Indioceanicola profundi: one gene and its partner. The main gene of each other region encodes a partner of the protein of the gene in region 2 in a complex. Links are inferred from orthologs where the notes say so. Each region holds a gene or a part of one and is shown on either strand. Other genes may lie near its edges. The genes, in order: DOL89_RS07710 and DOL89_RS08880.

Region 1 (11,403 bases), 250 kb from region 2 along the record:
ACAATATGCTGGCGGAATATACGGCGCTCAGCGGGCCGGCACTGCGGACCCTGGTGGAAGCGCATGGCGTCCAGCTCCGCCGCCTGTCGCCCGAACTGCTCCAGGCCCTCGGCGATGCGGCGAATGAGGTTCTGAACGAACTCCACGCCAATGGCGACCCCATGACCAGGAGGGTGATCGAGAGCTTCCTGGAATTCAGGACCAAGGTCCGGCCATGGACCCGCGTGGGCGAGTTCACCTATATGCAGGCCCGCAATCACGACGTCCGGCTGGCCCTGGAATAGCTCGTGTGAACAAGCCTTCCCCACAGCCGGACAACCGTCCCGTTGGAGGACCGGAAGGAACGAGCGCGCCGTCTCATCGTATCAGGCGCCGATGCGGCGAATTTGCTTGAGCTTGCCATCCACGATGCTTGGTCCCAGTCTTCGCCAATGCTCGGCATCGGGGAATGACGGAGCGTTTCGATTGGAACTCTACGATGAGCGATGTCCGCCTTGCCGGGCGTCCAGCGGCCGACCTCCCCCTATGATGAAGAGCGTTGTCCAGAACCGACCTGTCCAACCGTAGTGAGCGCAGCGCATGAGCACCTTGACCCCGGAAGAGCCGACCGTTCAGGCCCGCATCCAAGCCAGCTTCGACAAGCAGGGGCTGATGGGCACCCTTGGCGCGTCGATCCTGCGCATTGCACCGGGAGAGGTCGACATTGCCCTGTCGCCGAGCTCGGCAGTCTCGCAGCAGCACGGGTTCGTTCATGCAGGGGCCGTTTCGGCAATTGCGGACACCGCCGCCGGCTATGCCGCGCTCAGCCTCATGCCGCCGGGCGCCGGAGTGCTGACCACCGAGTTCAAGATCAACCTTGTGGCGCCCGCCGCCGGTGAGCAAATCGTGGCCAGAGGCCGCGTCGTAAAGGCCGGACGGACCCTCACCCTGGCGCAGACCGAGGTCTTCGCCGAAACCGCGGGCAAGGAGAGGTTGGTTGCCCTTCTCACTGCGACCCTGATGAAGATCGAAGGCCGGGACGGGGTGGCCGATTAGAGAACCGGGTGCTCCAAGAAAGTCCTTTCGCGACCTTGAACCGGAAACCGGGCAGAACCGGCCACAATCGGGTGGATTTCACACACGATCCGGTCCGTGATGACTGGCGCGGCAAATCCCGGACCGGCATGCGCAGCGCTTCACAAATAGGTATTAAGCCATTCGTCTAGGCGCGCTGTTCACAGGCGACCGCACCCAATAGATAGGTCGGACCAAACGGACAGTGCACTAGATATCTTGATCTCTCCTGCGACCGGCAGATGGTTACCTCCAGTTCGCAGCTACTTGTAAACATATTGACGTACTCTGGTCTTTACACTGTCATTTGCTTAACCAATCATTGCCTCACTCCAACGGGTGGGACACTGGTCAAAGATGGTTGAGACATCTCTCTTTGAACGCACCCCGTGGCGATCGGACGCCAAGGAAGAGCGGCTGAGCCGGTACAGGAAGTACCTCGCACAGCATCCTGAACGCCCCGCCCTTGATCCGGACGAGGATCAGGGCTTCCTACTGTTCGAGATTGCCAACCTTGTCAGCCCCCAGCGGACTCCACGCCCGCTCCGCTGCCGGGACCGGTAGCCGCGCCCTTCCCTGGCGTCAGTTTCCCAGCGGTCCGCTGGGCGGCACGGCGGATGCCTCCTGCCGGGTCCTGTAGCCGTCCAGGAAGCTTCGGAACGTATCGATCTCCGCCATCCGGGCCTGAATGCTGTTCAGGTCCACCAGCCCCGCCGGTTCGCCCGGCCGGGTCAGTACGGTGAACATCTGCGCTTCGGCCGTCTCTCCCATCGCGGGTCCGAACCGGTCGCGCAGGGTCGCCAGCCCGGCATCGTCCTGGGCCAGCGACAGTGCCACCGCCTGGTTCACAACCAGTTTCGCCGTCTCGGCCGGGATTTTCGTGCCGTCCGCTGGCGGAGGACCGATGACATCCGCCAGCGCCTGCGCCGCGGCTGGCCACTGCTTATCCCGCCACGCGATGTCGATCCGCAGCAGGGCCGCCGGCCTGGAGCTGTCGGCTGCCAGGAGCTGCACCGCATCCGCGCCTCTGCCGGTGCGCGACAGGGCCCGCGCCCGCAACAACCGCCGCTCCTCCTCCAGCGAGGGCGGCAGATCGGGCGCGTTGCTTTTGTCCAGAGCCGTGAGCGCGTCATCCGGCCTGTTGTCGAGCAGGCGGATCGCCGCCAACCGTGCGCCGACCTTCGCCTTTTCCGCGCCGCTCAGCCGGAACTGCACCTGCCGGTCCAGAAGCTCCGCAGCCCTGTCCAGCAGGTCGATTTCCACCAGACGCTCGGCCAGCCGACGAATGATCCGGTCGCCATCCGCGCCCGGCGGGGTCAGCTCCCGGTACTGCTCATAGAGGGACAGCGCCTCCAGCGGTGAGAGGTGCGCCGCGCCGTCCTTCAGGAACAGGTCCGTGAAGGTGCCGGTCATCTGGTTCGCGATCTCCGCCGCCTGCGGATCATCGGGGAAGAGCGAGATGGTACGGCGCATGGTGTCGAAGGCCTGGGCGTAGTTGCCGGCCAGCACATGCATCTCCCCGAGCCGGCGCTGGATCGCCAGTTCAAGCCCGTCGCCGCGCCAGGCGAAGCGGAGTTTTTCGTATTCCTCAGCCGCCTGCTGCGCCGTGATCTCGCCATCGCCGAGACGCAGCTCGATCAGGTCGCGCGTGGCAAGGGTCCGGTTCAACCGGTCATCGCCCGCCGCCAGCCCGGCCAGCGTCTTCTTGGCCTTCGCCGTGTCCCCCAGCGCCTGCTGCACCCTGGCGCGGCGATACCGGACATGGTTCGCATCCGAACCGTCCTCGGCGCCGCGCTTCACCAGCCGATCGGTCAACAGGGCCGCCGTTTCCACGGCTCCCTGTGCCAGCGCGCTATCCACCGCAGCCATGGCGATACGGGTGAAGAAGGGGTCCGGGAAGCTATCCAGGCGGTCGCGCCGTGCCGTGAACAGGCGGTGGGCCAGCGCATGGTCGCCCGCCTTTGATGCGGCCATGGCCCGCCAGAGATCCGCATCCGGCTCTCCGCCCAGGTCCCGTGCTGACAAATCCTGCTGCGCGCCCTGGATGTCGCCTGTCAGCGCCCGCCCCACGCCCCTGACGGCCAGGAACTCCGGCCGCCGGTCAATATCGGGCTGCTCCTGCTGGACCAGACTCAGCATGGCCAGGGCTTCCGTACCGAAACCATTGGCGGCGTAGAACCGGGCGAGGTCGAGCCGCGCCTTATCGCGCAGCTCCGCCGGCGCTTCGGTTTCCCGCTGCCACAGCACCTGCCGAGTCGGGATCATGTCCTTGGCAGCCACCCTGCCCCACCTGTCGAAGTCGAACAGAGCCTCGGGCTCAGCCGCGACGACCGGGGGATTGGCCGTCAGCGCGTCCTCCTCCGGTGACAGGCGCAGCCCGCCGGGCACGGTCATGTCCACGCCCTCCCGCACCGCGCGGACCTCCAGCCGGTCATCAAGCGGTCGGATCGCCAGACCCTGCACCGTCGGCAGCAACTCCGCCTCGCGGAACCGCCTCGGTTCGGCGAGGCGCTGTCCAGCGACCGGAAGCGGAACCAGATGAAGCACATCCCCGACGACAGGGTCCTGGAAGCGGAGGATCGTGTCCGCCTCCTCCGCCGCGATGACAACGCGTGCGCCGAGGGCGAAGTCCGGGTCCGGGCGGACATTGATGCTGGCCGGACCTCCGGTTGCGTCGGCCTGCTCCAACGAAATGCTCCAACGGGTTCCGTCGCGCTCCACCCGTGGAACCGCCAGCGGCGGCAGCGCCAGGCGATAGCCGCTCCCCTCTTCCAGCTCCACCTTTTCGACGGTCCCGGTGAAACCGCCGAGGGCCGGACCCGAGGGCTGTGCATCCACGACGCGGTCGAACAGCACATAGAACCAGCCCGCGCGCTCGAACATCACAGCGGCGGTGGGCTTGCGCGGATCGAAAACAATCTGTGCGGCGGAGTGTGCGGGCGGCGCTGTTTCCGTCCGGATCGCCGCCGCTGCCGGCTGCGGGGGGGAAGGCGGAGGCGCGGAAGGCTCCTGCGGCGTCTCCTGGGCCGGCGCAAGCGGTTGCGGCGTGCGGTCCGCGACGACGGGCCGGGCCTGCTGCGGCTCCGCCGCCTGCTGCCGGGCAGCTTCCTGCGCTTCCTCCGTTCCGGAGCCGCGGCCCGGAATCTTGTACAGCGGGACGTCTTCCGACGCCGATCCTGATGGTTTAGCAGCCGCGGCGGCCGACGCGGCCGGCTGCGCCGCCGGGGCGGGTTCCGCAGCTTCCGCCGCGGGCGGCTGCGGCGCGGCGGCCGCCCTGGCGGAGGGCGGCGGGTCGGAAACGTCGATCACCAGCCGCGTGCCGTTGCGGAAGTCCTTCAGCACCGCTCCAGGCGGTACCGTGAAGGACACCGCCATCCCCTGCTCGGATGAGTCTTCCGCCGTCAGATCGGCTACGCGTGGCGGATTGATCCGGCGCGCCCGCGCCAGGTCAGCCCGTCCAGGAGCGGCGAACCGGACCGTAACCCGGTCGCCATTCCGCTCGATGACATGGGGCACCGGAGTATTCCAGTCGAATACCAGACGCGCATAGGCCGGATGGATGCCGGCCCGCACAGGCACGGTCGGGATTTCAGTCGCGGCGGCCTCCGCCGGGGCGGCTTCCTGAGCCATCGCGGGCGGGGTCAGGAAAGTCGCGGCAAGCAGCAGGGCCGCGAAGGCGTCGGTCAATGGCCGGCGGTTCATGGCAGGCCCCCCTGTTCTCCGCTCGCACGATGCTCCCGCACGATCAGGTCCACGCGCCGCGCCAGCTCGCGCCGTCGGACCTCCGGAAGCCAGGGTGCGACCTCGCCGAACGCTGCATCGCCCTGGCCGCGGACGGTGATGTCGCGCTGATATCCGGCGTCGGCCAGCGCATCCGCCACCGCACCGGCGCGTGCAAGCGACAGCTCCCAGTTGGAGGGCCAGCGCGGGCCGGGCGTGGCCGGATCGGCATGACCGACCACATCCACCGCATTGCCGAGATTGGCCGCAATACCGCCCAGCAGGAAGACCGCGCGCCGCCCCGCCGGCGACAGCTCGGCGGAGTCGGAGGTGAACAAAAGGTCCGACGGAAGGGCCAGCACGATATGGTCCTCACGCCGGGTCATCCGCACATTGGCCAGTTCCGCACGCCCGGCCATCTGGCTTTCGAATACCCGGCCGAGATAGCCCAGGTCGATCGCCTGCTCCCGGTCCGTTCCCTCGGCATTGAAAGCCGTGCGGGGAGTGGCCTCGCCATCCTGCCGGGGCGCGGCTTCGCCGGGCAGTCCCTGGGCGAAGGCTGCATATCGCCGTGGGTCAGGCTCCGACATGGCGAACAGCATGACGAAGAAGGTCAGCAGCAGGCAGACCAGATCGGTGAAAGTCACCAGCCAAGCGCGTCCCGCCGGGCCGCTCCCGCCAGGGATCAGACGTCCGAAGCCCGGAATTCCGGCGGCAGCGCTCATGACCCGGCCTCCGGCGTAAGAGAGATCGCACGGCCGGCGGCGGTCAGGGTGAACAGCAGGCGCAGTCGGCCCGACGGTCCAGCCTCCATCCCGACCGTCAGCGCACCGGCGGGCGCGCCATGATGGACCAGTCCGCGGGCGATGGCTCCGGCCCCGTCGATCTGCCCGACCCTGGCGTCCGGATCGCCCCCCGCCGCGAGAAGCGCCTCCAGCCGCACCTGCACTCCGCCCGCACGCGGAAGCAGAATTCCTGCCACGCGGCTCAGCAGCGCCACCCGGTCCTCACGCACGGTCTGCTGCCCGCTTCCATCCAGGAGCAGCTCCGTAGCCGGCATTTCCAGGACGAGAGTGCGCCCATCGGAATCCGGAGCAAGCTTGGCCAGCGGTATCTCCGCCAGGATCAGTTCGCCAAGTTCCCGCACCGCCGTGGCCGCCTCTGCCAGAGATCCGGCCCGGAAGCGGTCGCCCGACGGGTCCTCAGCGCCTTCTCCGCGGGCGAATGCCGCTTCCACGCTTTCCAGCACGTCGCCGACCTTCGCCTCCTCGAACCGGGAAAGCGCATTCATCAGGATGAAGAAGCCCAGCAGCAGGATGAAAACGGCCAGATACTGGATCAGCCCGGACGAGCCATCCCCCTCGCCGCCCGGCGGATTGCCCGCCGGTCCGATGCCTTGTCCAGTTGTACTGTCCTGCGATCCGAACATTCCCGCCCGCCGGTCGTCGGGTCAGTCGAACAGGCTGTCGATGAAGGCCTGGTCCACCCCGGCCCCGCTGAGTTGCGGGCCGTGGAGCAGGAACTTGTCCTCGTCGTCCTTCTTGACCTCTTCCGCCACATTGGGATGGCGCTGCTGCACCTCCTCCCCCATGGCGAGCAGCATGGCCTCGACCTTGGCCTCGATATGCTTCAGCGCGCGGACTACCTTGGTGATGCGCTGGCCGGTAATGTCCTGGAAGTTGCAGGCCTCGTAGATGCCCGTGGTGACGTCCATCAGCTTCGCAGAGGTCTCGGCCGGTGCATCGCCCGCCAGCGCCATGATCTGGTCGCAGGCATCCATGATGCGGTTGGTGGCCTCCTCAGTATGGGTGACGACCGCGTCCAACTCATCGGTCGCGCGCGGAATATGCTCGGAGTGGATGTCGGCCGGATGCAGTTCCGCGATCTCGCGCTTGGCATTGTTGATGTAGCGCGCCAGCGCCTCCAACTCGGCATAGACCTTCAGTTCCTGCTGCCCGACATCGCCGCCCATGGAGGCGATCACGGAGCTGACGATGCCCGCCACCTCCTCGCGGGTGAGCGGGACCTTCGCCTGAACGCGGGCGGTGTCGAGCATGTCCTGCAGGGCGGGATCGGCGGATCGCATGATCTACTCACTTCTCGGGGCGGAGATTGGGATCTGGAAGGACGGGGGCCGGCGGACTGTCATTGCGGAAGCGCCGGAAGATTCGTGCGGGCGGCGCGCAGGGCCGTGATCTTGCTGGCCCTGGCCGGGTCCATTGCGCCGAAGATGGGGGCCAGCTTGCTTTCACGCATGCGGCCGATGACATCCAGAAGCACATCGTCGCCCAGTTGCTCGAAGACGGCCGCAGCCTCCTTCGGCTTCATGGTCTCGTAGATCTTGACCAGACTGTCGAGCTGAGCCTGCTCCTGCTCATTCACCTGCTGGATCAGCTTTCCGATTTCGGCCTTCAGCGCGTCCAGCTCGCCGATCTTCTGGTTCAGACGCTGCTCCGCGACCTGAACCAGCGCCTCTCTCTGGTCCAGCTCGCGGGCGCGCGCATCCAACTGCTCCCGGCGCTCCTGAAGCCGTTGCAGCAGCTCCACCTCCGACGGGTTGAAGGAGCGTTCCGGCTGCGGAGCGGCGGCAGGCGCCGGTGCGGGCTGTGCGGCGGCAGGGGGCTTCTCGGCGGCCGGCTGGGCGGCCGGCGCTTCCGCCACCTGGACAGGAGCAGCTTCGGCCGGCGCAGGCCGCAATGGCGGCAGACCTTCGGTTACCTGCTGGCTGGCAACCACGCGCGCCACATCAGGAAACTCGCCGCCCGTAGCCACCGCGGTCCAGATATCGCCGACCCGCGCGCCCAGCAGCAGCACGGCCGCGAAAATCGTCGCCGGAATCAGTCGTGGCCGAAGGGAAAACCTCCGGCGCGGCGCTTTCTCCGATGCCTTGGCGGCCTTGCGGACCGGCTGCTTGGCCCGCACGGGCGGGCGGGCCGCAGCGGCGGGGACAGTCCTGGACGAGGTCTGCGCGTCGCGGGTCATTGGCGCAGGTTCTCCAGCGCCTGGAGCAGTTCCTTTTCCGCCTTGGACCGGGGCTCCGCCGCATTGGCGGACGGCCCCGGCGCCAGACGGGCGGGCGGGGCCGGCGGAACCGGAGCGGGCGCCGGGCTCTGCGCCGACATCGCCGCCTGCCGCGCCTTGCCGCTGGCCGCCTCCAGACGGTTGGCGAGGCCATCGGCGGACTGCACGATGATCTCCAGCTCCTCCTTCAAATCCTGGGCCTTCAGGATTTGGGACTGGAGCAGTTCACCGGATTCGCTGGCGGCCCTGCGCATACCCTTGACGCCGGCTTCCGCCTGCGCCGTTGCCTCGGCGAAGCCCTTCACCAGACCTTCCAGCTCGGACCGGCTCTCCTTCACGGCGGTAAGCTGCCGGTTCAGGCGGATGGCATAGACGATGGTGGCGATCAGCAGACAGATCACCACCAGATCCAGCAGGATGGAAATGACGCCCGGCATCATGGCTGCCCCTCAGGCTTCGGCGCTTCCTTGTCGATGCGCACGGCAATGTTTCCGCCCTTGCGGCCCATTCGGCCAAGGAACATGGGCACGTCCCCGCAGCGGAGGTCGATGGTGTCGTCCGGCGCCACATTCAGCAGCACGCGGCTCCCGACGCGCCAGGACAGCACCTCGTTCAGCGGCAGCACGATCTCGTCCAGCACGGCGGAGAGGTGAATGTCCGTGCTCCACAGCTCGGACGCGAGGTGGGTTTCCCAGATGCTGTCGCGACCGAACTTCTCGCCCATGAACATCTGCAACAGCAGCTCGCGCACCGGCTCCAGCGTGGCATAGGGGATCAGCAGCTCCAGCCGGCCGCCGCGGTCCTCCATGTCGATGCGCAGCTTGACCAGTACGGCGGCGTTGGCCTGCCGGGCGATGGTGGCGAAGCGGGGATTCGTCTCCAGCCGGTCGAAGCGGAAGGTCACCGGCGAAAGCGGGTCGAAGGCGGCGGACAGGTCGGACAGGACCACATGCACCATGCGCTCGACCAGATTGCGCTCGATGGTGGTGTAGGGCCGGCCTTCGATGCGCATCGCCGCGGTGCCGCGCCGCCCGCCCAGCAGCACGTCCACGATGGAGTAGATCAGCGCGGAGTCGATGACCATCAGGCCGTAATTGTCCCACTCCTCCGCCTTGAACACGGCCAGCATGGCGGGCAGCGGAATGGAGTTCAGGTAGTCGCCGAACCGGACCGAGCTGATCTGGTCCAGGCTGACCTCGACATTGTCGCTGGTGAAGTTGCGCAGGCTCGTCGACATCATGCGGACGAGGCGGTCGAAGACCACCTCCAGCATGGGCAGGCGTTCGTAATTCACCAGCGCCGAGTTCACCAGCGCCATCACGCCGGTGTTGTCGCCGTCGCCGTTGCCGTCGCTGTCGAAGCCGAGAAGGCTGTCGATCTCGTCCTGGTTCAGGACGCGCGTTGCCCCGCCGCCGCCCATGTCGCCGAAGCCGTCGCCGCCCTCATCCGCCAGGGCCGCCCATTCGGCGGCCATGCGTTCTTCCTCGCTGAGCTCCTGCGGGTCCGCCATCTGCTCCCCTCACCCTCTCCGAAGCGTCGGTCGCGACACGCTCATTGCACCAGGAATTCGTTGATCAGCACGTCCTTGATCCGGACCGGGTGGGCAGCGGCGTTGACGCGCATCTGCAGTTCCTCCCGCAGCCGGTACAGCCCGGCGGAGCCGCGCAGATCATCGGGCCTCAGCTCACGCAGATAGACCTGGAAGGTGTCCACGATCCGGGGCATGACGCCCTGGATCGCCGCCTGATCCTCCGGCCGCATCAACTCCAGTGTGATGTTGAGCTTGAGGAAGACCGGCCGCCGCTCCTGGGTATTCAGATTGACCAGGATCTCTTCCATGGGCAGGAAGACCGGCGGGCCGGTATAGGCCGGCGCGGCAGGCTGCTCTGCGTGCTCTTCCCCATGCTCCCCGGCATGTCCGCCGAGCAGCCCCGAGAAGAATACGGCAGCGCCGCCGCCGATCACGATCAGCAGCGGCAGCACGATGAAGAGGACGATCTTCTTTCCGCTGAGCTTCTTGCGCGGAATGTCCTGATCGGTGATCCCGCCGCCATCCGTCTCAATCGCCGTCATGGCTTCACCGCCCTGTCCCCGTCCCCATGCCGCATCGGAATGCCGTTCCGCGGCGAACCGGCCGTTCCGGTCCCCGTGAACCGGCCAGCACCCACCACGCACGAATGCGGTACCACCTAATCATGGGGTGGTTAACAAGGGCTTTCAACAATTTCGAGGGGGACCGGCAAAGAACAGCGGCAGGTGAGTCCCCCATGCCGCACTGCCGGAAACGGAACGGGCCGGAATGCAACTCGTGTTGTGCAATGCACGCTTACCCGCCTGTTGGGCTGGTGTTACTCTGCGCCGTCCGAGGGGCGGCGGGACAATCAGCAGGAGGAGCGCGGCATGGGAATTCACGTGGCACTCAATCACAAAACGGTCTACCGCTACGACCGGTCCGTGAGTCTGGGGCCACAGGTGGTCCGGCTTCGTCCGGCCCCACACTGCCGCACGCCGATCCTGTCCTATTCCCTGAAAGTAACGCCCAAGAACCACTTCCTGAACTGGCAGCAGGACCCGCAGTCCAATTGGCTGGCCCGCTTCGTCTTCCCGGACAAGACGACCGAGTTCACGCTGGAAGTCGATCTGGTCGCCGATATGGCCGCGATCAACCCCTTCGACTTCTTCCTGGAGCCGGGGGCGGAGCACTGGCCCTTCACCTACGACACGCTGCTGGAGAAGGACCTGAAGCCGTTCCTGGAGGCGGAGGAGCCGGGACCCGGACTGGCGCGGCTTCTGTCCGCCATCGAGCGTAATAAGACCGCGACCGTCGACTTCCTGGTGGGCCTGAACCAGAAGGTCCAGGGAAGTGTCGGCTATGTGATCCGGTTGGAACCGGGGGTGCAGTCTCCTGAAGAGACGTTGGAGCTCGGTACCGGCTCCTGCCGCGACTCCGCTTGGCTGCTTGTGCAGGTGCTGCGCCACATGGGCCTCGCTGCCCGCTTCGTGTCCGGCTATCTGATCCAGCTCACGCCCGACCAGAAGCCGCTGGAGGGTCCCGAGGGGCCCAGCGCCGACTTCACCGACCTGCATGCCTGGGCGGAGGTCTACCTGCCCGGGGCCGGCTGGATCGGGCTCGACCCCACCTCCGGCCTGATGGCGGGCGAAGGGCACATCCCCGTCGCCGCCACTCCCGACCCCTTCTCCGCCTCTCCCGTGTCCGGCGCCCTGGAACAGTGCGAGGTCGAGTTCCATCATGAGATGTCGGTGACCCGCATCCGGGAAGAGCCGCGGACCACCAAGCCCTACAGCAACGAGCAATGGGCCGCCATCGACCAGCTAGGCCGTCAGGTCGACCGGGAGATCGTGGAGGAGGATATCCGCCTGACCATGGGCGGCGAACCCACCTTCGTATCCATTGATGACATGGACGGGGCGGAGTGGACGGTGGCGGCCCAGGGTCCGACCAAGCGCCTGCTGGCCGGCGACCTGATCCGCCGGCTGAAGGCCCGCTTCGCTCCCGGCGGCCTGCTGCATTTCGGTCAGGGCAAATGGTATCCGGGGGAAAGCCTGCCCCGCTGGGCGCTCCAGCTCTACTGGCGCCGCGACGGGGAT
Region 2 (11,301 bases):
TTACAGCGACGCCGGCGTGCCGATGCTTCCCGTCGTGGCTGGCGAGCGCGAGACCAAGCGGCAGATGCTGGCCTATACGGTCCTGCTGTTCCCGCTGGCGCTAACGCCCTACGTGCTCGGCGTGTCCGGAGTGGCCTATGCCATCGGCGCCGCGGTGCTGGGCGGCCTATTCCTTCTGTCCGCCGTGCGCGTGCTGCGCGCGGAGGAGGGGGACTACAAGCCCGCCAAACAGATGTTCGCTTTTTCCATCCTCTACCTGTTCCTGCTGTTCGCCCTGATGGTGGGCGAACGGCTGGTGCTCGGCTGAGCGGGAGGGAACCATGGATGAGGACAAGCAGCCAAGCCGCGGCAATCCCAGGAGCGAGTTGCACAAGCGTCAGCGGGGCAAGAACCTCGCGGTGCTGGCGGTGCTGCTGTTCCTGGTGGGGCTGATCTATGTGATCGCGATGGTCCGCATGTCGGGGGGAGGCATCACGCCATGACCCGGCAGCAGAGACATGGCGGTCGCAGCAACGCCCGCGTTGCCGTGGTGCTGGGCGGGATCGTGGCCGGCATGACCGGCCTGACCTTCGCGGCCGTACCGTTGTACGATCTGTTCTGCCGTGTGACGGGCTTTGCCGGGACGCCGCAGGTGGCGGACGGCATCGCCGGTCCGGTGCTGGACCGCAAGATCACCATCCGCTTCAATGCGGACGTGAACCGGGACCTGAAGTGGAGCTTCCGACCGGAGGCGAACACCATGGACGTGCGCGTGGGCGAGCCGGCATTGACCAGCTACCACGCCCGCAACAACACGGATGCGGCTCTGGTCGGGACGGCGACGTACAACGTCACGCCGGAGAAGGCTGGGATCTATTTTAACAAGATCCAGTGCTTCTGCTTCACCGAGCAGATGCTGGAACCTGGGCAGTCGGTGGACATGCCGGTCTACTTCTTCGTGGACCCGGCGATCGCCGAGGACCCGCATATGGACGATGTGACCACCATCACCCTGTCCTACACCTTCTACAAGGCGCCCGATCAGACGCTGGCCCATCAGGCTATGGACGGCGAGGGCGCCAGGGATTACCAAGAGAGCGCCCAGGCGGCCCCTCCGGCCGTCGCGGGCACTCCGGCGGAGCGTTTGAACTGAAAGACACCGGGCCCGCCCCGACCTCCATACAGCGGGAGGATCGGGACCGATCGGGAAGCCGGGCGAGCCGAGGGATAGAGAGAGATGGCTGACGTACAGGCGCAGAACGAGGGCATCAAGCAGCCCTACCACCTGGTAGACCCCAGCCCGTGGCCGCTGCTCAGCAGCTTCGCCGCCGGCCTCCTGGCCACTGGTGCGGTGCTGCAGTTCCACGACATGGGCTGGTACCTGCTGGCCGCCGGCTTCGTCGCCGTGCTGGCCTGCATGTTCGGCTGGTGGCGCGACGTGGTGCGGGAGAGCGTGGTCCAGAAGGCCCACAGCCCGATCGTCAAGATCGGCCTCCGCTACGGCATGGTGCTGTTCATCGCGTCGGAAGTGATGTTCTTCGCGGCCTTCTTCTGGGCCTTCTTCGACGCCAGCCTCTTCTACAACGAGCCGATTCAGACGGCCCGTATCGAGGCGACCGGCGGTGTCTGGCCCCCGGCCGGCACCGTCCCGATGAACCCGTTCGACCTGCCGCTGATGATGACCGTCATCCTGCTGCTGTCGGGCTGCACGGTGACCTGGGCCCACCATGAGATCGTGGAAGGCAACATGAAGGCCGCCTCCAAGGCCCTCGGCCTGACGGTCGCCCTCGGCGTGCTGTTCTCCGGCTTCCAGATCTACGAGTACGGCCACGCCACTTTCGCCTTCAACCAGAACGTCTATTCGTCCGCCTTCTACATGGCGACGGGTTTCCACGGCGCCCATGTGATCATCGGGACGATCTTCCTGGCGGTCTGCTGGTACCGCACGGCGCGCGGCCACTTCACCCCGACCAGCCATTTCGGCTTCGAGGCGGCGGCGTGGTACTGGCACTTCGTCGACGTGGTCTGGCTGTTCCTGTTCGTCTCCATCTACTGGTGGGGCGGCGGCGGCGCCTGGCCGGCCGCGCACTGATCCTGCTGAAACCAAGCGAGACCGTGGTGTCGCAATCGACCCACAGTGACGATGTCCTCCCCTACCTGCGCGCGGGCCTGCGGTGTCGCTGCCCGCGTTGCGGGGAGGGGAGACTCTTCAAGGGTTATCTGGACGTCGTGGACCTATGCGAGGTCTGCGGCCTGGAACTGGCCCGGAACGACAGCGGCGACGGTCCGGCTGTCTTCCTCATTTTCATTCTCGGCTTCACCATCGTTCCGCTGGCGCTGATGGTGGCCATGCGGGTGGACTGGCCGCTCTGGCTCCATGCCATCATCTGGTCCGTGGTGATCCTCGGCACAGCACTCGGCATGCTCCGCCCTGCCAAGGGCATGACCCTGGCGCTCCAGTATCGCTACCGCCGCGACGAGTTCGATCGCGCCCCGGACGAAGCGCCGGGCGGGCAAGGCTGATGCCATGAGCGCTCCCGACGGAGCCGACCATCTCGGTCCCCGCCGATTCCGCCCAAGTCTCTGGATGACGCTTGCCAGCTTGGTTACGCTCGCGGCGCTGATCACGCTCGGCACCTGGCAGTGGCAGAGGCTGGAGTGGAAAACCGCGCTGATCAACCGGATCGAGACGCGGCTCGACGCCGATCCTGTGCCGCTGCCGCCCTCCATCGACGATCCCGAAGCCTGGGACTACCGGCCGGTCAGCGTTACGGGCACCTTCCTGCATGACCGCGAACTCCATCTCGGCCCGCGCACCATGCAGCAGCCGAACGGCACGAACCGCACCGGCGTGCATGTGCTGACCCCACTACGGCGCAGCGACGGGCAGGGGACGGTCCTGGTGGACCGCGGGTTCGTACCGGATGACCTGCGCGATGCCGTCCGGCGGGCGGAGGGGCAGGTGCCCGGCGAGGTGACCATCCGGGGAATCGCCCGCACGCCCGACAGCCCGAACTGGCTTCAGCCCGAGAACCGCCCCGCTGAGAATTTCTGGTTCTGGACCGACCTGCCCGCCATGGCCGTCGCAGCCGAGGTCCAGGAACTCGCTCCTGTCGTTGTTCAGGCGGACAATACGCCGAACCCCGGCGGCTGGCCCTTGGGCGGCCGCACGGTGGTCAATCTGCCCAACAATCATCTCTCCTACGTCATCACCTGGTACGGCCTGGCCCTTACCCTGGTTGGCGTCTGGATCGCCGCAAGTTTCCGGAGATTGCCGCTGAAATGAGTTCCGCCTACGCCCGCCTGGAAGCCCACTTTGCCCGCCGCTCCGCGCTTCAGGGGGCGCTCGGGATACTGAACTGGGACACCCGCACGATGATGCCGGAGGCGGCCAGCCCGGCCCGGGCGGAGCAGGTGGCAGCGCTGGAAGGGGTGCTGCACGCGATGCTAGCGGAGCCGCGGCTGGCGGACTGGCTGAACGAGGCCGAGTCGCGGGCTGGCGAGCTGGATGACTGGCAGCTTGCCAATCTGCGGGAGATGCGGCGGATGCAAGCGCTCGCCGTCTGTCTGCCGTCCGAGCTGGTGGAGGCCAGCGCCCGCGCCAGCTCCAGGGCGGCGATCATCTGGCGCGATGCCAAGCGCAATAACGACTTTGCGGCACTCCTGCCCGCCCTCCGCGTGGTTCTGGCCCGGCAGCGGGAAGAGGCGGAACTGAAGGCCGGCGTGCTGGGCTGCGGCCTTTACGATGCGCTGCACGACAGCTATGAGCCCGGTAGTCGGGTCGCGGACTTCGCCGGCGTGTTCGAGAGCTATGCCGCCTGGCTTCCCGGCTTTCTGGAGAAGGTGGAGGCGCGGCAGGCCAATGAGCCGGAGGCCCTCCCGATGGAGGGGCCTTTCGATCTGGAGGTCCAGCGGCAACTGGCCGCCGACATCGCGGCGCGCATCGGATTCACCGGCCGGCTGGACCGGTCCCTGCACGCCTTCTTCGGCGGGGCGACCGGGGACGTCCGCATCACTACCCGCCTGGACCCGGACGACTGGTTCAAGGCCTTCAAGTCCAGTCTGCATGAGACCGGGCACGCCATGTACGAGATGGGACGTCCGGCCCGGTGGCTGTCGCAGCCGGTTGGGCAGGCGCGGGGGCTCGCCGTGCATGAGAGCCAGAGCCTCATGCTGGACATGCAGGTGGGCCGGCATGCGGGTTTCCTGGCCTGGGCAGCTCCCATCCTGGCGGCCGGCTATGGCAAGTCCGGGCCGGCCTGGACCGCGGACAATCTCCTACGGCGCATGCGCAAGGTCGAGCGGAGCTTCATCCGCGTGGATGCGGACGAGATGACCTATCCGGCGCATGTGATCCTGCGCTGGCGGCTGGAGCAGGCGATGGTGGAGGGACGGCTCGACCTTGGGGACCTCCCGGACGCCTGGAACCAGGGCTTCCGGGAGCTGCTGGGAGTGACCCCGCCCAACGATGCTATGGGCTGTATGCAGGACATCCATTGGCCCAGCGGGCTCTGGGGCTATTTCCCGACCTATACGCTCGGTGCCATGATGGCGGCCCAGCTCTTCGACATGGCGCGCAGGGTGTTGCCCGACCTGGACGGGGACATCGCCCGCGGCGATCTCTCGGGCCTGCTGGGCTGGCTCGGCGAATCCATCCATGCGAAGGGGCGTCGCTACACCGGTACGGAGCTTCTGGTGCAGGCGACCGGACGTCCCCTCGACGCGGATGTCTTTAAGCGCCACCTCGAGGCGCGCTATCTCGCATAGGCGCTGGTCGGCGGGTCAGCTTACGGGAACAGGTCGTCCACGGCCGACTGGGACAGCGGCTCCGCAGCTTCCCCGTCGGCCAAGGTCGCGGCGGGGCGGTCGGGCACGGGGGCCGGCGGCTTCTGCGCCAGCGGATCGTCCACGCTCCGCGTCGCGGCGACGGCTCCCGCCAGCAGTGCGTCAACGGCATCCTGGTTGATGCCGCCCCGCAGCGCAGGCCCGTGCAGCAGGTGGGCGTCGGGCCGCGTGTCCTTTGGCTCATCCGACGGGTCGTTGGTAAGATCTTCCTCTTCCAGCCCGCCCCAGATCTGGATCATGGCATGCACCCGGCGCTCGATATAGCGCAGGGCGTTCACCACCTTGGTCATGCGCTGTCCGGTGATGTCCTGGAAGCTGCAGGCGGTCATTATCTCCATGACCTCCCTGTCCAGAATCGACGCCAGCTCCGGCTGATCCTTCCGCAGGCGGTCGGCCACGGACTGTATCCGCTCCGATCCGTTCAGGATTTCCGTCGTGGCATGCTCAGTAGCCTGGAGGATCGCATCCAGCTCCTCCGTCGCAACCATGATCCGGTTGGCGGAAGGATCGTCCGGCTTCAGCGCTGCGACCTCACGCCGGGTCTCGGCGATATGGGCGGACAGTTCCTGCAACTCGCGCCGCAGGATTTTGATGTGGCTGGCCGGGTCTATATGGGGCGTGTCCCGCGTCTCACGGAACAGGCGGCGGACATCGTCGACGGCGACCACTCGGTGCCGCCGGTCCCGCATCCGCAGGAAAGCGCGACCGCGGCGGGAAGAGAGCAGAGCGTCCTCGATCTGCTCATATTCCCGGTCCGTCAGATCGGCGACGATGTCGCTCACGGCCGCACCGTTCCGGACGGGTCCGTCCGTCAGGTCAGAGCGCCGATGACGCTCTCGATCTTCTTCTTCAAGGTGTCGGCGTTGAACGGCTTCACGATGTAGTTATTCACGCCGGCTTCCTTGGCGGCAACGACGTTTTCCGTCTTCGACTCCGCGGTCACCATGATGAAGGGCGTGGCCTTCAGGCGGATGTCCGCCCGCACTTCCTTCAGGAGCTGCAGGCCGGTCATCGGCTCCATGTTCCAGTCGGAGATGACCAGACCGAAGGTGCCTCCGCGCAGCTTCGCCAGTGCTTCCGCCCCATCGGCCGCTTCCTCGATGCGAGTGAAGCCGATCTGGGTGAGCAGGTTCCTGATGATGCGCCGCATCGTCGCGTAATCGTCGACAACCAGCACCTGGATATTCGTGGACACGAGGAAGCCCCCACCTGAACCGTTGCGCCTTGATGCAGCCGTTTCCAGCTGCCCGGGGCCGATCCTACGCGAAAGAGGTTAAGGCATTGTGCCTTCGCCTCAACCATTCCCCGATCGATCGGCTACAGGCAGGCACTTTGGTGTTTCCGCCCGGGGATTGTCAAGTAAGGGGTAGGGGCCGGGCACCCGGTCTCGCCGGTGCGGCAAGCGAAGTGCCTCGGCCGGCGCGTTGATCAACCGGCCAGGATGGATATGAAGCCGCTGGTGATCGGATAGCGGCGGTCCTTGCCGAAACTGCGGCGGGTGATCTTGACGCCCGGCGGGGCCTGGCGGCGCTTGTATTCGGCCCTGTCCAGCAGACGCCAGACCTTGTTCACCACCTCTGCCTCATGACCGCGGGCGACGATCTCCATCAGGCCCATGTCCCGCTCCACAAGACATTCGAGAATATCGTCCAGCGCGTCATAAGGGGGCAGGCTGTCCTGGTCGGTCTGATCCGGTTTCAGCTCCGCGGACGGCGCCTTGGTGATGATCCGATCCGGCACCACCCGGCCGGACGGTCCCATCACGCCGGCGGGCAGATGGGCGTTCCGCCAGCGGCACAACTCATAGACGGTGGTCTTGTAGATGTCCTTCAGCACGTTGAACCCGCCGCACATATCGCCATACAGCGTGGCGTAGCCCACCGACATCTCCGACTTGTTGCCGGTGGACAGGACCATGCCGCCGAATTTGTTCGACAGCGCCATCAACGTCACCCCACGGGAGCGGGACTGCAGGTTCTCCTCCGTGATATCCGGGTCCTTGCCGGCGAAGGCGGGAGCCAGCATGGAGTCGAAAGCCTGCATGGCCGGCTGAATGGAGATGGTATCGATGCGCGCGCCCAGCAACTCCGCGGCCTCGGCAGCGTCGTCCAGGCTGTGCTGGCTGGTATAGGGCGACGGCATCATCACCAGATGCACCGCGTCGGCCCCCAGCGCGTCCACGGCCACGGCGGCGGACAGGGCGCTATCCACGCCGCCGGACATGCCGATGATGACGCCGGGAAAGCGGTTCTTGCCGACATAGTCGCGCAGGCCCAGCACCATGGCCCGGTAGATCGCCTCCAGCCGTTCCGCCGGCTTCGCAAATTCGGTGCTGGCGCAGCGCCAGCCGTCTGCCTCGCGCGTCCAGTGCGTCATGCCGAGATGCTCATCGAAGCCTGGAAGCTGTGCGGCCAACGACCGGTCGGCGTTCAGCACGAAGCTTGCCCCATCGAACACCAGCTCATCCTGCCCGCCGACCTGGTTCACATAGATCAGCGGCAGCCCGGTCTCCGTCACGCGGGCGACGGACAGGTTCATGCGCATGTCGCTCTTGTCGGTCTCGAACGGGCTGCCGTTGGGGACCACCAGGATTTCCGCTCCTGTCTCGGCCAGGGTCTCCGCCACGTCGGGCGTCCACATGTCTTCGCAGACCAGCAGACCCAGCCGCACGCCGCGGAAATTCACCGGGCCGGGCAGGGGGCCGGCGGAGAAGACGCGCTTCTCGTCGAAGGGGCCGTAATTCGGCAGGTCGTGCTTGTAGCGCACGGCGGCGATCTGCCCGCCGTCCAGAAGCAGGGCGGCGTTGTAGGTCCGGCCCTGGTCCTGCCAGGGCGCGCCGATCACCATGGCCGGCCCACCATCGGCGGTGTCCGCCGCCAGTTCTTCGACAGCCTTTCGCACCCTTTCCAGGAAGAAGGGCTTCAGCACCAGATCCTCCGGCGGATAGCCGCAGATCACCAGCTCTGGATAGACCACCAGATCGGCCCCACGCGCCGCAGCATCCGCCCGCGCGCTTCGAATGCGCGACTGGTTCGCGCCCAACGCGCCGACAGTAGGGTTGACCTGCGCAAGGGCGATGTTCAGGCGGTCGGTCATATCGGTCTTTTCCTGTTCCCGGGCCGGCAGCCCAAAATGCGATTCCTTATGCTCGCGGCGAGCATAAGGCGTCAACCGTGCCTCGCGTGGCGTGGCACAACTCCAGTCTGCCACATCGGGACCGGCTTTTGGCAAGGGAGCCTGGCCTGGAATCACGGCCGGAACCATCCTCAAACCGCCCATGTTGAGCGGGCATCCCCCTTCCGGCCGGACTCCGGCGGACCCCGATCTTGATGGAGAGGCGCCCATGCCCGTTGCCCGTACGATTTCCCTCTGGATGGACACGGCGCCCTGGCCGGAAGCGCAGACCTACTTGCCCCACCCGGACGAGCCGCCCAGCGAATCCGGCCTGACGATGGCGGACACGCTCAATTTCGCGCCGCATAGCTTGATCGACCGCCGCCCCCCCGCCGACGTGGTGGTGGTCGGGGCGGGCATCGCAGGCATGACCACCGCCTATCTGCTGGCGCGGGAGGGCCGGAAGGTGATGGTGGTGGACAAGGGGGAGATCGGCGGCGGCGAGACCTCCCGCACGACCGCCCACCTGTCGAACGCAATCGACGACCGCTACAGCTTTCTGGAGACCCAGCACGGGGAAGAGGGCGCGCGCCTTGCCGCGGAGAGCCACACGGCCGCCATCGACCTGATCGAGCGGATTGTCGCGCACGAGAAGATCGACTGCGACTTCCGCCGGGTGGACGGTTATCTGTTCCTGGCTCCGGAGGACCGGCGGGAGCTGCTGGAGGAGGAATTGGCAGCGGCGCACCGGGCCGGTCTGGGCGATGTGGCGCTGATCGAGGATTTCCGGCTGCCCGGCACCTATGCCGGCCCCGCGCTGCGCTTTCCCCGCCAGGGCCAGTTCCACCCGATGAAGTATCTGAACGGCTTGGCCAAGGCCATCACCGCCATGGGCGGGCTGCTGGTCACCGGCCACTGCATCGTCGAGGTGGAAGGGGGCGAGCTGGCCATCATCCATGACAGTGAGGGACGCTCCCTGCGCGCCCAGGCCTGCGTGATCGCCACCAATTCCCCGGTGGTGGATAAATTCGCCGTTCACTCCAAACAGGGACCGTACCGGACCTACGTCGTGGCTTTGCGACTGCCCAAAGGCAGCGTGGAGCCAGCGCTGTGGTGGGACACCCGCGAGGACTACCACTATGTCCGCCTGCAACCCGCCCAGGACGGCAGCGGCGACGACATCCTGATCGTCGGCGGAGAGGACCATAAGAACGGCGAGGCCCATGACATGCAGCAGCGCCTCGTCCGGCTGGAGGACTGGGCGCGCAAGCACTTCCCCATGGCGACGGAAACGGTCTACCGCTGGTCCGGTCAGGTGATGGAACCGTTCGACGGGCTGGGTTTCATTGGCCGCGACCCTGCCAATACGGCGAACATCATGATCGCCACCGGCGACAGCGGCATGGGAATGACCCATGGCACGATTGCCGGCATGCTGATCACCGATCTGCTCCAGGGGCGGCACAACAGCTGGGCGGGCCTCTATGATCCCACCCGCAAGATGACCCGGAACCTCAGCGAGTTCGTTCGGGAGAATCTGGACAACGCCCGCGAGTTCGCCTTCGGCGGCGGTGCCGAAGTCATGACCGAAGCGGCAATTCCCGTGGGCGGCGGGGCGATCATCCGCGAGAAGGGCCAGCTGGTGGCCGCCTACCGCGACGACAACGGCGAGGTCATCCGGCTGTCCGCCACCTGCCGCCATCTCGGCTGCACCGTCCATTTCAACGAGCTGGAAAAGAGCTGGGACTGCCCCTGCCACGGCAGCCGTTATGCCGCCGACGGCAAGCTTCTCACCGGCCCCGCCACCTCCGACCTGCCGCGGATCGAGGAATAGGGCGGGACCGGACATCCGAGACGCTCCCGTCCCGGTCGTCGGGCCTCCGATGGCGCGATGATCGGCGGCGGGTGCGTGGGCAACCGGACCGGTGGATTTCGGGTGCGGATTCAGCAATGATGCCGGAATGCGCACGACCACTTTCGAATTTGCCGCAGCGGCCCTGGGTTTCCTTGGTATCCTCATTTCGGGTCCGGTCGGGAACGGGCTTGCTCCGGAGCCGGCGCAGGCAGCGGAAGCGGCGCCCGACTCCAAGGAACTGCGCATCGGCGTCTCGGAATATCCCGGCAGCTTCCACCCTAACTTCAATGGCCAGGGCATCCGCTCCTATGTGGGCTGGATGACCTATCGGCCGCTGACGGCCTACGATAAGGACTGGCGGCTCTACTGTGCGCTCTGCACCGAACTGCCGAGCCGGAAGAACGGCCGCATCAGGGACGTCACGCTGCCCGACGGACGAAAGGCGGTCGCGGTTCGCTTCACGCTGCGTCCCGACGCCGTCTGGGGCGACGGAACGCCGGTCACGACCCGGGACGTCGCCTTTACCTGGGAAGTCGGCAGCAACCCGGCCGTTGGCGTCATCGAGCAGGATTTCTTCACCAAGGACGTTGTGAAGCTGGAGGTGGCGGATGAAAAGACCTTCATCCTCTACCGCCAGCCCAATACATGCACGCCGGAGAACTCGAAGGGCCTGATCCTGCTGCCGGAGCATGTTGAGCGGGCGGCCTATGAGCGGGACCCGGCCAACTACAAAGTTTCCAGCCGCTATGAAAGCGACACGACCAATCCCGGTCTCTGGTTCGGTCCCTACCGGGTGACGCGGGTGGAGGCAGGTGCCTCCATCGTCCTGGAGCGCAATCCGACCTGGTACGGTCGCAAGCCGTATTTCGACCGGATCGTTGTCCGCACCATCGAGAATTCCGAGAGGCTGGAACAGGCGCTGCTGAACGGCGAGGTGGACTATGTGTCGGGCGAGTACGGCTTCACGGTCCAACGGGCGGCCCAGTTGGAACCGCGGCAGCAGCACCGGTTCAAGATCCTGTGGCAGCCCGGCTTCGCGTACCGGCACCTCGACCTGAATCATGATCATCCGGCCCTGGGCGATGTGCGGGTCCGGCGGGCCCTGCTGCATGCGCTGAACCGGCTGCGGATCAATGATCGGCTCTTCTACGGCCGCAATATCCTGGCCCACGCGGACATCCATCCCATGGACAGGGGCTATGAGAAGGATGTGTACAGATATCCGTACGATCCGGTCCGCGCGGGCTGGCTGCTGGATCAGGCGGGCTGGCGCGCGGGACAGGACGGCATCCGCCGTAACGAGGACGGGGTTCCGCTGGAGATCGAGCTCTGGGCCGGCGCCGGGGACCGTACCATCGAGTTGGAGCAGCAGTTCATCGAGGACAGCTGGCGCCAGATCGGCGTCCGCACCATCCTGAAGAACGCGACGGCGCGGGTGCTGTTCGGCGAGATCCTGCAGGAGCGACGCTTCAATGGGGCGGCCCTGTTCTCCTGGATATCCCTGCCGC

What was found.
Region 1: the proteins of DOL89_RS08880 (region 2) and DOL89_RS07710 are in contact, whole or in part, in a crystal structure (PDB 1KMI), measured with the Escherichia coli proteins. The link is inferred for Indioceanicola profundi from one-to-one orthologs.

The regions. Positions count from the first base shown.
Region 1 is NZ_CP030126.1:1,605,793-1,617,195, forward strand. The notes cover bases 5,042-7,851. They hold DOL89_RS07710 (protein phosphatase CheZ), read right to left. Parts: upstream 6,860-7,851; coding sequence 6,224-6,859; downstream 5,042-6,223. Other genes in these bases: DOL89_RS07700 (OmpA/MotB family protein), read right to left, coding at 5,042-5,498; DOL89_RS07705 (flagellar motor protein MotB), read right to left, coding at 5,495-6,202; DOL89_RS07715 (MotE family protein), read right to left, coding at 6,919-7,755; DOL89_RS07720 (DUF6468 domain-containing protein), read right to left, coding at 7,752-7,851. Also shown: DOL89_RS07685 (TRAP transporter substrate-binding protein), read left to right, coding at 1-284; DOL89_RS07690 (PaaI family thioesterase), read left to right, coding at 580-1,035; DOL89_RS07695 (tetratricopeptide repeat protein), read right to left, coding at 1,636-4,755; more of DOL89_RS07700, read right to left, coding at 4,752-5,041; more of DOL89_RS07720, read right to left, coding at 7,852-8,234; flagellar motor switch protein FliM, read right to left, coding at 8,231-9,304; DOL89_RS07730 (flagellar basal body-associated FliL family protein), read right to left, coding at 9,346-9,867; DOL89_RS07735 (transglutaminase family protein), read left to right, coding at 10,195-11,403.
Region 2 is NZ_CP030126.1:1,854,357-1,865,657, reverse strand. Bases 4,306-7,013 are described here. They hold DOL89_RS08880 (response regulator), read right to left. Parts: upstream 5,975-7,013; coding sequence 5,636-5,974; downstream 4,306-5,635. Other genes in these bases: DOL89_RS08875 (NAD+ synthase), read right to left, coding at 6,253-7,013; DOL89_RS08885 (protein phosphatase CheZ), read right to left, coding at 4,767-5,606; DOL89_RS08890 (carboxypeptidase M32), read left to right, coding at 4,306-4,746. Outside these bases: cyoE (heme o synthase), read left to right, coding at 1-307; DOL89_RS24805 (hypothetical protein), read left to right, coding at 321-482; DOL89_RS08910 (cytochrome c oxidase assembly protein), read left to right, coding at 479-1,132; DOL89_RS08905 (cytochrome c oxidase subunit 3), read left to right, coding at 1,217-2,071; DOL89_RS08900 (DUF983 domain-containing protein), read left to right, coding at 2,098-2,502; DOL89_RS08895 (SURF1 family protein), read left to right, coding at 2,507-3,265; more of DOL89_RS08890, read left to right, coding at 3,262-4,305; more of DOL89_RS08875, read right to left, coding at 7,014-7,920; DOL89_RS08870 (FAD-dependent oxidoreductase), read left to right, coding at 8,168-9,772; DOL89_RS08865 (peptide ABC transporter substrate-binding protein), read left to right, coding at 9,900-11,301. UniProt on the Escherichia coli protein: Involved in the transmission of sensory signals from the chemoreceptors to the flagellar motors.